Linked DNA regions of Roseimicrobium gellanilyticum. The protein of the gene in region 1 interacts with the protein of each later gene in a pairwise test. Links are inferred from orthologs where the notes say so. Each region holds a gene or a part of one and is shown in the gene's direction. Other genes may lie near its edges.

The links. Proteins that work in one complex are often made in the same cells at the same time.
Region 2: the proteins of eno (region 1) and rpe interact in binary tests that used the Escherichia coli proteins (3 or more experiments, as listed by UniProt). The link is inferred for Roseimicrobium gellanilyticum from one-to-one orthologs.

What each region holds. Positions count from the first base shown.
Region 1 is NZ_QNRR01000021.1:27,494-35,437, forward strand. What follows is about bases 2,211-5,023. They hold eno (phosphopyruvate hydratase), read left to right. Parts: upstream 2,211-2,880; coding sequence 2,881-4,167; downstream 4,168-5,023. Other genes in these bases: DES53_RS31345 (glycoside hydrolase family 15 protein), read right to left, coding at 2,211-2,574; DES53_RS31355 (FtsB family cell division protein), read left to right, coding at 4,194-4,529; DES53_RS31360 (LptF/LptG family permease), read left to right, coding at 4,593-5,023. Outside these bases: DES53_RS31335 (site-2 protease family protein), read left to right, coding at 1-65; DES53_RS31340 (hypothetical protein), read left to right, coding at 167-769; more of DES53_RS31345, read right to left, coding at 772-2,210; more of DES53_RS31360, read left to right, coding at 5,024-5,792; can (carbonate dehydratase), read left to right, coding at 5,931-6,602; DES53_RS31370 (AAA family ATPase), read left to right, coding at 6,902-7,912. UniProt on the Escherichia coli protein: Catalyzes the reversible conversion of 2-phosphoglycerate (2-PG) into phosphoenolpyruvate (PEP). It is essential for the degradation of carbohydrates via glycolysis.
Region 2 is NZ_QNRR01000013.1:134,612-141,445, forward strand. The notes cover bases 1,601-4,488. They hold rpe (ribulose-phosphate 3-epimerase), read left to right. Parts: upstream 1,601-2,651; coding sequence 2,652-3,326; downstream 3,327-4,488. Other genes in these bases: DES53_RS26855 (efflux RND transporter permease subunit), read right to left, coding at 1,601-2,250; DES53_RS26860 (hypothetical protein), read left to right, coding at 2,370-2,594; DES53_RS26870 (RsiV family protein), read left to right, coding at 3,352-4,488. Also shown: more of DES53_RS26855, read right to left, coding at 1-1,600; more of DES53_RS26870, read left to right, coding at 4,489-4,542; pbpC (penicillin-binding protein 1C), read right to left, coding at 4,593-6,834. UniProt on the Escherichia coli protein: Catalyzes the reversible epimerization of D-ribulose 5-phosphate to D-xylulose 5-phosphate.

The sequences.
Region 1 (7,944 bases):
AGAACATTGGCGAGATGATGATGGTGCGCGCGGCGCTGGGACAGGGACGGCAAACCACCACCTAGACGAGACCCCGGCTCATTTTGCCGATGATTGTCTTGAATGAAGTCCGTGGTTTTTTCGTCACAGAGGTTTGCAATCATTTGAGACCATCCTCAGCACTCCCATGAAATCCGCTCTCCTCTTTCTCGCTGGAAGCCTCGTCGGCGCAGTCATCACCTGGTTCGTCTTCTCAAAAGACGTCATCATGGTTCCCAGTGGCACCACGCTGGTGGAGGTGAATCGATTCAATGGCAGCGCACGGGAGGTGTACTATTCCTATGAGGAGGCCAACCGCCTGCGAAGAGAGGAAGACCTGCGCGTGGAGAAGGAACAAGAGGCGTGGGAGAAAGCGAACAATCCCGCGGTCTCTCCAGACGTTGAGTCCAAGCCCGCGGAGCCTACACAGCTCGAACCGCTCTCCGCAGAGGACCTGGCGAAGGTGCAATTCATCGCGCGCATCGAGGCCAACAGCGGTTCTCCACGTCTCGACTACTCCATGTACAACGGTACCAGCAAGGCTCTCGTCCAGGCCACCGTTCGCGTAGAGGGTGTGCGAAAGGAAGGCAACATCCCTCTTGCCAGGGTAGTGGATGTTTCTCTGAACCTCAAACCTTCGACGGATAGCGATGGTTCCGCGCAGATTGAGCATGGGTACTTCAACCCTAACTCGGTGGAGGGGCTCAAAATCTCCCTGATCACGGTTCTCGCTCGCCCAGCAAAGCCGTAAATCTACTTCCCCGCCTTCGGCCTCTGGTGTGCAGGCCCACCTTCCTTCGAGAGATTGCGCGCCGTATTGATCAGCCCCACATGGGAAAAAGCCTGGGGGAAATTTCCCAGCATGCGTCCGGTGCGTGGGTCCACTTGCTCCGCGAGAAGGCCCAAATCGTTGCGCACTTTGAGCAATCTCTCGAACAAGGCGCGCGCTTCCATGAGGCGACCACACATCGCGTAGTTGTCCGCGAGCCAGAAGGAACACAATAGAAACGCGCCCTCGCCCGGCGGCAGTCCATCCACGTGCGAGCACTCCTCGCTGAGATAACGCAGCACATATCCCTCCACGAGCAACTCACGCTCCACGGCAGCAATGGTACCCTGCACACGCTCATCCTCGGGCGGCAGGAATCCGACCAGCGGAACCATGAGCAGGCTCGCGTCAATGGCATCCCCGTCATACACCTGCACGAAGGACTGCTTTTCCTTGTTGTAACCGCGTTCGCAGATCTCACGATGCAGCGCATCGCGGTGTTGCTTCCACTCATCGGCGGGTCCTTCCAAGCCGAAGCTCTCCACCGCCTGCACGGCACGATCAAAGGCGACCCATGCCATGAGCTTCGAGTGCGTGAAGTGGCGTCGCGGACCACGCACTTCCCAGATGCCTTCGTCGGGCTCCTTCCATGCAGTCTCAAGGAACTTCAGGATGGCACGCTCCATGGCCCAGGACTGCGGGGCGGAGTTGATGCCGGCGCATCGCGCCTGATGCATGGAGTCAATCACCTCGCCATACACATCCAACTGGAACTGGCTGTAGGCGGCATTCCCCACGCGCACGGGTGTGGAGCCTTCATAGCCCGGCAGCCATGGCAGTTCGTACTCCTCCAGGCGTCGCTCACCGGCGAGGCCATACATGATCTGCAGCTTGCCCGGATCACCAGCCACGGCGCGCAAGAGCCAGTCTCTCCAGTCGCGCGCCTCGCAGGTGTGCCCGCCCTGCATGAGGGTATAGAGCATGAAGGTGGCATCACGCAGCCAGCAGAGTCGATAGTCCCAGTTCCTCACGCCACCGATGAACTCCGGCAGGGACGTGGTGGCTGCGGCGACAATGCCACCGGTGGGAGCGTAGGTGAGCGCCTTCAGAGTCACCAGCGAGCGCTCAATCTCCTTGCACCACTCGCCACCGCACTGCGCATCTGCGAGCCAGTCCAGCCACCACTGCTCTGTCTCTTTGATTTTCTGCTGGGTGTTCCCGCGCTTGTCCGGCGGCTGGTGGGATGCATGCCAGAGAAGATCAAAGGCAACACTCTCCCCTTCTCCAATCTCGAACTCCGCCACCGTCGTGAGTCCTTCGCCATGGGTCTCCACGTCACTCCACAGGCTCAATGCATCCGGTCCTGCGACGGCTTCCAACCGGTCGTCGACGTGTCGCGTCCATGGAACAATGGACCCATAGTCAAAGCGCACGATGAGCAGCATCTTCATGCGCACCGTACCCCGCACCCCCTCCACGATTCGCACGATGTCGGCATCCCGCTCGCGGATGGGCATGGCATCCACAAGGCGCACGCAGCCGTCGGCGGTTTCAAATTCCGTCTCCAGAATCAATGTGCCATCGCGATAGGCACGACGGGTGGCGATGACCTCTTCATCCTCTGCCGGTGCAATCTTCCAACAACCATGCTCCTCTTTCCCCAGCAGTGCCGCGAAACACGCCGCCGAGTCGAACCGGGGAAAACAGAGCCAGTCGATGGACCCATTCCGCCCGACGAGGGCGACCGTCTGCGTGTCTCCGATGATGCCGTAATCCTCAATCTTCACCGCTGGCGGGATGGTTTTCTTTTTGCCATACTTCCGGAGAATCCCGGCATGGCTTCACCAAGGATTCGCACAACCCAGCCCCTCTGCGCCTATGTGGTGTGGCTGAGGCCTTCACCGTGAGCGACCTAGGCGGCCCGGCCACCTTGTACAAAAAGGCGCAAATGTGACGGATTTTTTGACGGGCCGGAAAATACTTCCGCACGTGAGATGGGTGTTTTCGGGTGGACATGGCCCCATTTTTCCGCGAGAGAAGGTCGCTTCTTGCCAGCCCGAGAAGCTTTAGCTATCTTAACCAATACCTCATCAATGGACGAATTGCTCATCACTCAAGTCATCGGTCGTGAAATCCTGGACTCCCGCGGGAATCCTACTGTGGAAGTAGACGTGTATCTGGAGTGTGGAGTCATGGGCCGCGCGGCAGTGCCGAGCGGAGCGAGCACCGGTGAACATGAAGCGCTGGAACTGCGCGACGGCGACAAGGGTCGCTACCTTGGCAAGGGCACCACAAAGGCCGTGGCCAATGTGAATGACATCATCGCCGAGCACATCGAAGGTCTGCCCGCCAACGAACAGGTGTTGATCGACAAGGCGATGCTTGACCTCGACGGCACCAGCACCAAGAGCAAGCTCGGTGCAAACGCCATCCTTGGCGTGAGCATGGCCGTGGCCAAGGCTGCCGCCAACGCTCTGAACCAGCCCCTCTACAAGTACCTCGGCGGCCCGAACGCCAAGGTTCTCCCCGTGCCGATGATGAACATCATCAACGGTGGCGCCCACTCGGATGCCCCGATTGATTTCCAGGAGTTCATGATTGTGCCCAAGGGCGCGCCGACCTTCCGTGAAGCGCTGCGCTACGGCGCGGAAGTCTTCCACGCACTGAAGAAGATCCTCCATGACCGCGGTCTGAACACCGCCGTGGGTGACGAGGGCGGCTTCGCCCCGACGCTCGACAGCGCGGACGACGCCCTCGCGGTGATCGCCCAGGCCATCGAGAAGGCGGGCTATAAAGTGGGTCAGGACATCTTCTTCGCCCTCGACGTGGCCGCCAGCGAGTTCCACGACAAGGCCAAGGGCAAGTACGTCTTCAAGAAGAGCGACAAGTCCGAGCGCAGCGACGACGAGATCGTGGCCTACTACCAGGGACTTCAGAAGAAGTACCCGATCATCTCGATCGAAGACGGCTGCGGCGAAAGCGACTGGACGGGCTGGAAGAAGCTCACCGACGCGATGGGCGCCAAGACCCAGCTCGTGGGTGACGACCTCTTCGTGACGAACGTCGAGTTCCTGCAGAAGGGCATCGACCAGGGCGTGGCGAACTCCATCCTCGTGAAGGTGAACCAGATTGGCTCGCTGACCGAGACCTTCGACGCCGTCGAGCTGGCTCATCGCCATGGCTACACGTCGGTGCTCAGCCACCGCTCCGGTGAAACGGAAGACTCCACCATCGCCGACCTCGCCGTCGCGACGAACTGCGGACAGATCAAGACCGGCTCCCTCAGCCGCTCCGACCGGATTGCAAAGTACAACCAGCTTCTGCGCATCGAGCAGGAACTGGGTGACAACGCCATCTACGGTGGCCGCATGAAGGTCTAGTAGAGTATATCCACACTCATCCCACCATGACTCTGGACGAAGCAAGCGACACGCACTCCGGTGCGGAACGCTCTTCGCTGCTCCAGAGTCTGGTGCGGCTGAATCGCTACGCGCTTCTCCTGCTCCTTGTCCCCGCCGGGGTCATCTACTTCTGGCCCGGCCTGGAGTGGAAGAAGCAGGAGGCCGCGAAACATACCCTTACCGAGCTCACCACCCAGCGCGACGCCCTGGCCCACAAGGTGGCCAAGCTCGAAAAGAAGCTGGAGCTCATCAAGAACGATCCCGAGTACCTCGAAACCATGGCTCGCGACAAGCTGAGCCTGCAAAAGGACGGAGAGATCATCCTTCACTTCGAGGAATAAGAAACTGGTCCGGGACACCCTCCCGCCACGTAACCTGACGTAACGCCGACCCCTGCTGCACCGATGCCGAGACTGCGCATCTTTGACCGATACATCTTCTCCCAAGTGGCCTGGTCCACCCTCATGGGGGTGCTCGTGCTCACCGGGGTCATGGTGCTGGGCACCGTGTTCAAGGAAATGGAGCGCCTGCTGGGTGACACCTCCTCCCTGCCCATCCTGGCGGTGCTGCAGTTCATCAGCTACGTCATTCCGTACTCGCTGATTTTCACCATTCCCTGGGCGCTGCTCACGGCCATCCTGCTCGTGTTCGGCCGCATGAGCGCGGACAATGAAATGACCGCCCTGCGCATGACCGGCATGCCCATGTGGCGCATCTGCATGCCCGTCTTCATCCTTGCCGTGGCCATGTCCGGCGTGTGCTTCTGGGTGAACATCCAGCTCGCCCCGATGGCGAAGACGAAGATCAAGCGCCTCTTCTACGATCTGGCACTCGATGATCCCGCCGTGCTCTTCCAGGAAGGCAAGGTGCTCGAGAAATTTCCCGGCTACCGCATCTTCACCAAGAAGCGCAAGGACAAGAAACTCTGGGACGTGGAGATTGTGCAGACCACCCTGGGCAACATGGAGCGCTACATCCGCGCGGAACGTGCCGAGGTGGAAGTGACGCCTGGCGTGACGGACTTCATCCTGCGCCTCTACGATTGCCAGATCGAAACCACCAAGGCAGACGAAGCCCCGCCCGCCCCAAGCGCTGCAACCGCCGCCGCAGCGACAGTGCCCGCCGCTCCTGTGGAAGATGACCCGAGCGCGAAGTTCCAACCGCTGTATGCGAAGGAGTTTGCGATTTCCTTCCCCCTCAGTGAGCTGAAGGCCAAGACAGAGCGTGTCTCGAACAGCATGAAGAGCACCGACGACCTCTGGACGGAGGTGAAGACCGGTGTCAGCGTGGTGAATGGCCAGCCGATGACGAAGTCCCTGATCTCCGCAGTGCGCACCGAAATCTCCCTGCGGTACAGCTTCTCCCTTGTGGCGATCGTGTTCTGCCTCGTGGGCATCCCTCTCGCCGTCACTGCCCAGCGCCGTGAGACCTCCATCGGCTTTGCCCTCAGCCTTCTGGTGGCTGTGTCGTATCAGGTGTTTGTGATTCTCGCGTCCAACCTGGCGGAGAAGCGCGGCGCGTATCCCCACATCTTGATGTGGCTCCCGACGCTGCTGTTTACCGCGGTGGGTGTGCGGTTGTTTTACAAGCTGAGCAGGAAGTAGGTAGCTCTAGTAGCGCCCGGCGAAGTCCCGCGAAGGAGAAATCCCTTCGCGAGCTCTGCATTTCACACAGGCTCGCGTGGCATGTTGCCTGCCGCGCCATTTGCAATTGGCCCGCGCGCTGCTAACCACAAGATTGCAATGCCAACACCTCCCCTGACTCCCCTGCTCTCCCAAAATCGTGCCTGGTCAGAATCCATGCGAGCGGAGGACCCGGAGTTCTTCATGCGACTGGTGGAGCAGCAGGTGCCCCAGTACCTGTGGATTGGCTGCTCAGACAGCCGCGTGCCGGCGAATGAAATCGTGGGCATGGCACCGGGGGAACTTTTCGTGCACCGCAACGTGGCGAATGTGGTGGTGCATACCGACCTGAACTGCCTCAGCGTGCTGCAGTACGCTGTGGAAGTGCTGAAGGTGAAACACATCCTTGTGGTGGGCCACTACGGCTGCGGCGGCGTGCGCGCGGCCATGCAGAACATGAAGCTGGGCCTCATCAACAACTGGCTGCGCCACGTGCAGGATGTGCAGCAGAAGCACAACTTCCAGCTCGATAAGATCGAAGACGAGGACGCCCGAGTGGATCGCCTGTGCGAACTCAACGTGGTGGAACAGGTGATGAACGTGTGCCAGACCACGGTGGTGGAAGGTGCGTGGGAACGCGGACAAGACCTCAGCGTTCATGGATGGATCTACCGCCTGAGCGATGGCATCATCCGCGACCTGAGCATCAACGTGACAGCCAATGACAATCTCGCGGAATGCCGCGACGCCGCCTCGACCAAGCTGATCGCAAAGGCGCACAAGTGGCTGTAGCAAAGTGGTTTCGACTTTCGTCGAATCAGGAACGCGTCAGGGTGGAAGTTCGCGTAGTGGGTAGATTCCAATTCGGCTGAAGCCGAGGCTACTTTGGAACCCGCTCCTTTGGGCTGCCAAGCCCCTCCCATCTTCCATCCTTCTTTTTTCCTCCTGCCCGTGGCAAAATCCTTGTGTGAACACAAGAACGATGCGAAGCGGGCGGATCGAGCTTTTCGGCCTTGAATGGATATTGATTGTCCGGGGAGCCTGTAAGTTTGCCCGGTTAAGGAACGTAAACTGACCACTGATCATCCCCCATGCCCGACATCTCAGATTCCCAGGCGGCCTCTCAACTGGTCAACGGTTACCAAAAGCTGCGCGCCGAGCTCTCGAAGCGAATTGTGGGTCAGGAAGACGTGATTGAGCAGGTGTTCATTGCCATGGCTGCGGGAGGCCACGCCCTTCTGGAAGGCGTACCGGGACTGGCAAAAACGCTGCTCGTCAAATCCTTCGCCGACGCCATCCATCTCACCTTCCGCCGTATCCAGTTCACCCCGGACCTCATGCCGGCGGACATCACCGGCACAGAAATCATCCAGGAAGATGAGCAGACTGGCCGCCGCAAGATGGTCTTTTTGCGAGGCCCCATCTTCTCCCAGATCATCCTGGCGGACGAAATCAACCGTACTCCGCCCAAGACTCAGGCTGCGCTGCTGGAAGCCATGCAGGAGCGCAGCGTGACCGTAGGTCAGGAGACCTTCATCTTGCCCAGACCCTTCTTCGTACTTGCCACGCAGAACCCGATTGAGCAGGAAGGCACCTATCCCCTGCCCGAAGCGCAAAAAGACCGCTTCCTCTTTCTCATCAGAGTCGCCTATCCCACCCGTGATGATGAACGCGAGATTCTGGCCCGCACCACTGGCATCGCAGGGGATGACATCCAACCCGTGCTGAGTGGTGAGGACCTGCAGCAGGCGCAGGCACTCGCGCGTCGTGTGCCGGTGCCGGATCACGTGACGGACTTCGTGCTCGACCTGGTGCGTGCCACGCGCACCACTGAGGCCGGCGTGAGCAGCTATGTGAAGCAAATGGTCGGCTGGGGCGCAGGCCCGCGTGCCAGCCAGCATCTCATCCTCTCCAGCAAGGTGCGTGCCCTGCTGCGCGGTCGCACGCATGTAACCATGGATGACGTGGAGGCCCTGGCCACCCCCGTGCTGCGCCACCGCCTCGTGCCCACCTTCCACGCCGAAGCGGAAGGCGTGACCGTGGACCACATCGTGAAGCACCTCCTTGAGAACACGAAGCGTCCGAGTGGGAAAGTGATGTGAGTTTAAAAGCGGGAAAGCACGGAGTGACTGGC
Region 2 (6,834 bases), on another replicon or contig:
GCCATAAAAGGCCTGACGCACCTGACGTGCGAGGTCGCTCACAGTGACGCCGAACTGCCGGGCCTCCGGCTTCAGGCGGAGCTGGATTTCATTCCGTCCGGTGTCGAGTGAGTCGTTGATATCAAACACACCGGGATACTTGGCCAGTTGATCTTTGATCTTGGAGGAGAGTTCCAACAACTCCGTGGGATTTGTGCCGGTGAGCTGGATATTGATGGGATCCCCTGCGCGGAAGATCTCCGAACGGAAGCTCACCTCCTCTGCTCCCACGATGGTGCCGATGCGCTTGCGCCACTCATTGGCCATGTCCACGGTATTCACCTTCATGGTGCGTTCCTCAGGGCCATAGGTTTCGATATTCACCTCACCAATGTGCGCCTGCCCGCCGCTGCCTGAGCTGGAGGTGAGACGCGTGGTCCCGGTGGTGGCAATGATGTGCCGAATCACTGGCGTGCCATCCGGCCCCACGTATTCCTTCCGCATCTGCTCAGCGATTTCATAGATGCGATTGATGTGCCCATCCGTCACCTCGAAGGGCGTACCCTCCAGCATGGTGAGGCGCGCCTCGATGCGCTCACTGGCGATGCGGGGAAACTGCACATACTGGATGCGCCCGCTGAAGAACATGCCGCACAGGATGGCGAGTCCACCGAAGCTGCACGCCAGCACCGTGTAGCGATGCTCCAGACAGAACCTCAGCGAGGGCCTGTAGACGCGATTCACGAACCCCTCGAGAGCCCGGTCCGCTCCGCGATGCAAGGGATCCAGCAGGTGCCCCACCTTCTCCAGTGGCCGGATGGGATGCGCGAGGTGCGCGGGGAGAATGATCTTCGTCTCCACCAGCGCGATGAGCATCACCATGATGAACACGAGAGCAATGGGCACGAACATTTTACCCATGTCGCTGGCCTCAAAGACCATGGGGAGGAACGCCATCACCGTGGTGAGCACACCAAAGGTAATGGGCACCGCCATGCGCTTGGTGCCCTCGATCGCTGCCTGAAGAGGTGGCATGCCCTGCCTTCGCAAGGTGTCCACGTGCTCACTGATCACGATGGCATCATCCACCACAATGCCCAGCACGAGGATGAATCCGAATAGCGTGGAGATATTGATCGTGATGTCGAAATAAGGCATCAGCGCGAAGGCGCCAAGGAAGGAGACCGGCAGGCCCACGACAATCCAGAACACCGACTCCAATCGCAGGAAGAGGCCGATGCAAAGCAACACGAGGATGAGACTGCTCCGGGCATTGTCCAGAAGCAGGTCGATGCGCCCCTTCACAATCTTCGCGCGGTCATTCCAGAACTCGATGCTCACACCATCCGGCATGCGGTGGCGGGCCTCCTCGACGTACTTCTTCACATTCTCCGCGATGGTGATGGCGTTTTGGTTGCCCTCGCGCATCACATTCACCACCACACACCGTTTTCCGTTCAGGCGGGCATAGAGGAGGTTCTCATTGAAGCCGTCCTCAATTTTGGCGATTTCGCCCAGTGTGAGCTTGGAGCCATCCGGCCGCGTGAGGACCACCACATTCGCGTAGTCGTCGCCGGTGTAAGCTCGCCCCTTGGTGCGGATGGAAACGTCTCCGGACTCCGTGCGCACGACACCCGCAGGGAGGTCGATGGCGGCATTGCGAATCGCGGAACTGATGGACTCCAGCGTGAGACCGTACTTCCGCAGCGTCTCCTCGGAGACTTCGATGGCGATCTCAAGAGGCCGTGAGCCAGCCAGTGACACGTAGGAAATGCCAGGCTGGGAGGCGAGCTCGTCCCGCACCTGCTCGCCGAGACGGCGCAGATCACGCTCGCTCATGTCCGCCGCGATCACGACGGTGATGACCGAGCGCCTTTCATCCTCCACCTGAATGACGGGCTTCTCCGCCTCTTCCGGAAACTCAGGGATGGCGTCTGTGCGAATTTTGATATCCTCCAGCACCTGTCGAGGGTCAAGCCCCTCCTCCACCTCGACCCAGATAGACGCTCCGCTGGACGAAGCGAGGGAGTTGATCTCCTTGATGCCTGCGACCGTTGAAATGGCCTCCTCGATCTTGACGACGATCATCTCCTCGACCTCCTCCGGGTCGGAAGCCGGGTACGGGACGTTGATGTTGACCATCCGGGAGGGGATTTCCGGGAAGACCTCCAGGGGGATCTTTTCCGCCCAAAGCGTCCAGCCGCCGGCGACAATCACTGCAAGCATCAGCAGGTTGGCGGCGACACTGTTGCGGGCGAACCACGAAATCATGAAATGGGGGCGGTGGAGCACAGACCAAACCCGTGAAACGTGAAGCGGTTTCGCGGGAAGGGAGGGGGGAGAGGTTAGTTTGCATGGTTGGGGCGAAGGGTGCAACGTCCGTGTAAGCCATGACTGACGACTCAAAGCCTCCGATCATCCGGATGAATGAGCCCATCACCCTCGAAGATTGGGAGAAGGGGCGAGAGGCGCGCCGTCTGTCTGGGCTGAAAGTCGCCCCGGCATCCATTCGCCGGAAGGAAAGTTCGTCCGACAAGCGCCTCCGGGCGGCTTTTGGAGGGAAGCGGGCTCCGGTGCCGGACCAGCCCGACGAGACTCCCCCTCCCCAAGGCTGAACTGTCAGAACGAGGCCGTTGCGATCCCTCAGGTTGTCCGCATACTGGGCGAGACCCATGGACTGCCATACGCCCCTTATCCTCCCCTCCCTGCTCGCCGCTGATTTCGCCAATGTCGCCTCTGAGGTGAAGCGCGCTGAAGATGCCGGCGCCAAGTGGCTGCATCTGGACGTGATGGACGGGAACTTCGTGGACAATATCTCCTTTGGCCCGGCCATGGTGCAGGCAGTGAGGAAGCACACGGAAATGTTCCTCGACGTGCACCTCATGATCCACCGCCCGGACCACTATCTGGACCGTTTTGTGAAAGCCGGTGCGAACAACATCAGCATCCACGTGGAAGCGGAGTACAACACGGATGTGGAGACCACCCTGAAGCGCATCCGCTCCTCTGGTGTGCAGGCCGGACTGGTGCTGAATCCGGCAACCCCCTTTGAGGCGGTGAAACCCTACCTCGGCATGATTGACCTGCTGCTCATCATGACCGTGGTACCCGGCTTCGGCGGACAGGCCTTCATGGAGGCGGAGACCATGCCGAAGCTTCTGGAGGCGAAAAAATATCGCGACACCCACAACCTGCGCTACCACCTGGAGGTGGATGGCGGCATCTATGTGAACACGGCCCCCATCGCGAAACGACACGGCGCCAATCTCTTTGTCTGCGGGACCTCTGCCTACGGACCGCCCGATATGAAGGTCGCCATGGAAGGACTGGCAGCCGCCGTCAGCTAACCTTTACCCGCTGCCGCTGATTTTCATGCGACTCGCCCTTTTCCTCTCCCTCCTGCTGACCACTGCAACCATCGGCGTTTCCCAGGAGGGTGAGCCGGAGGAGAGGTGGCCAGATGCCTTCAGCCGTCAGTACAAGGGGACCATCGGGGAGAAGTTGGCGATCCAGATGCAACTCGAATGCGAACCGACCCGTGGTCTGCACGGGGGCGAATATGTCTTCCGCGGTCAGTACTGGTACGAGAGTAAGGGCACGCTCATCACGTTATGGGGCAATGACGCTGGCTGGCATGAGATTAAACTGGATGAACAAATCTACGCCGGTGCGAAGAAGGGCTATGAACAGACTGGCTCCTTCAGCGGCAAGCTGAACGATGACGGCACCATCAGCGGCACCTGGAGTGATGGCGAAGGCAAGAAGAAGCTGCCCTTCACGCTGACTCCCTTCGCACCCCAGGGCTCCGCCAGGATCAAGGTGCATGCGCTGGAGTCCTCCTGGCAGGAGCGCACGACGAAAGGCCTCTCCAGCCTGGAACATACCGCGACGGTGGTGGAGGTGAGCGGAGTCAAAGGCGCGGAGAAGATCAATCAGACGCTGCGCCAATCAGTCGTGGCCACCTTCAAGGAGGCGGAGGTCGAGGAAGACGGATCCCAGGAGGAGGCATCCAAAAAGAAGAAACCGGAGAAACCCGCCACGCTGGAGGACATCAGCAAAGCGATGCTGGCAGAGCGTGATGACGACATGATCGCGAATCAGGAGAAGTGGAGCCTGAACTACATTTCCGGAGTGCGGCTGAATGCGAATGGCGTGCTTTGCACCGAACACATCACTTCCGACTACATGGGCGGCGCACATCCCAACAGCGTCACTGAGTTTCACACCTTCGACACGAACACCGGCGCTGAACTCACCCTGGCAGCACTCTTCAAGCCAGAGTTCTTGAAAGCGCTGCCAAAGCTTGGGGTGGAAAAGTTGCACAAGGCAGAAGGCTTGGCACCCGCTGAAGAAATTGGTCCAGACGCCGGTCTCAGCCTGGGCGAGGTAGAATACGAGGAAGGCAAGTTCACCTGGTTCCTCTCACCCGGCGGTTTTGTGGTGCACTTCAATCCCTATGAAGTCTCCGCCTATGCCCGCGGCAATGTGCAGTACACCATTCCGTGGATGGAGTTGAAACCCTGGCTCACGGAGAAGAGTCCGCTGCACAAGTTCATCCCGTAGTGGCCCTGGGAGCGCTGGCTCCCAGCTGGCGTCATTGTCAGCTCAGCCATTCACTCCACCATCTCCACCTTCACCTCACAGGTGGAGCTGCGACCATGATCGTCCAGCACATGGAGCTTCCATGAGCCTGCCGTAGCTTTCCAGAGCAAGGATTCTGCGGGCGTGCTGCTGCCCAGGAACTTCGCTCCTGCAAACCAGAAGATGGTGCGCACACCGGCGGACGTCTCGGCTCGAAGTGGAATGACCTGCTTGCTGGAGTCATTCACCCGCAATGAATACGTCAGCCTCGGTTGTGGCGACACGATGCGCGGGATGTCTTGTGACTGTGCGGCGCGCAGGGCCACGGTGCTCGCTTCCAACGGAGGTGCCTCACGACGCGGCACGCCTGCCAGTCGGAAGAGCGCCAGCATGTCGGGCGGCCAAAACTCATACACTTCGCGGCGCAGGTCGCGCTTACCGTCATCGGCGATGACGCGCAGGCCGGTGCCCTGGTCGATCAGCACTTCACGATGGATATCACACGGCGCGATGGGCGACTTCCCAGGAATGAACCAACCCATGCGGCAGTGCTGGCAGTGCGGTGTGGGGATTTGTCCGGATACAGCGCAGAGTTGCACTTCACGCACGCCCTCCGGTGGCACGTCGCGATGCCACGGAAGGCGCAGGCGATGGAAGATTTCGAAGAGCAGGGGTGCCGCGCATTTACGCGCGATGAAGGAGGGATTGGATTTGCCGTTGAAGTTCCCGATCCACACCACGCACACATATTCACCGCGAATGCCTGCGGCCCAGGCATCGCGGAAGCCGTGGGAGGTGCCAGTCTTCCATGAGATGGTGGGGTCGCTGAGTCCGGCTTCCTCTTCACGTGAAGCGAGCATGCGGCGCACGAGGAAGCAGGCTTCGGGAATGAGGAGTGCGTTTCCGGAAGGGTGCGAAACAGGGGCCGCGTGAGAATAGCGCAACGCACGGGGAGTGCCATCCGTAGCCAGCATGGCGTACATGGAAGCCAGTTCTTCCATGCTCACCTCGGCGCCACCGAGGGGAAGCGAGAGGCCATAGTGGTCTGCGGGACGCGGCAGGGAGACGCCCGCCTGTTTCAGGAAACCATAAAGGCCCGGCTCGGCCAGCTTTCGCGTGAGGGCGACCGCGGGAATGTTGCGACTTCGGAAGAGTGCATCCTCCGCGGAGATGGGACCGGTGAATTCGCGGTCGAAGTTCTCGGGGTTGTAGTCACCGAAAGCGACCTGGCCATCACGCAAGAGGCTGCGCGGGTGAAGGAGGCCCTGTTGCAGAGCGAGCGCATAGATGAAGGGCTTCAATGCGGAGCCGGGTGAGCGGCGGGCGGTGATGCCATCGACTTGGCCTGAGATGTCCACATTCAGGAAACTGGCGGAGCCTGCATAGGCGAGCACCTCGCGAGTGGGAGCGTGCACGAGCAAGGCACAGGCGTTGGTCATACCGACCTCGCGACGCACGGAGAGATAGTCGCGAAGCGAGCTCTCGATCTGCTTCTGCATGCCGAGATCGATGGTGGTGGAGAGAGGGGGATACTGGATGGTGCCGGGTGTCGTGGCGTCTGCCAACAAGCGGCGAGCGAGGTGTGGGGCCTCGCGGGGAGGCTTGGCTTCTGGCTGCAGGACGAAAGTGGCATCGAGTCCGTCTGCGCGCAGGCCATGAGCTTCCTGCCAACGCTGCCAGAGGCGGAACTGGGCAGCGGCAAGGGCATCATTGCCTCCGGAGATTTTCGGTCGACGCCGCGTGGGGCTCTGGGGCAGCACGCTGAGGCTCACGGCTTCTCGTGGTGTGAGATCTTTTGCGGACTTCCCACACCAGAGCAGTGATGCTGCGCCGATGCCCTCCACGTTGCCTCCGTAGGGGGCGAGATTGAGATATGCCTCCAGGATTTCTTCTTTCGAATAGTGCCTCTCGAGTTGCAGTGCCCGCAGCATCTGGACGAATTTTCCTGAGAAGGATTTCGTGGAGAGGTCATAGCGAAGTCGCGCCAGTTGCATCGTCACGGTGGAGGCACCGCCACGTCGCGTACCCGTCACCACACCCCAGCAAGCACGGCCGAGCGACAGTGGATTGATTCCCGGGTGCGAATGGAAGTGCCGGTCTTCCAGGAGCAGTGTCGCCTCGATGAGATCCGGACTGATCTCCGCGAGTGGGGTGTGCAGACGGTAGCGGGCATCCCCAGCCAGCGTGAGATGGATTACCTTGCCGTCACGGTCGAGTAATGCGCGAGAGAAGGTGAGGCCGGGAGGGTAGAGAGCGGGTTTGGGGCAGAGGGCG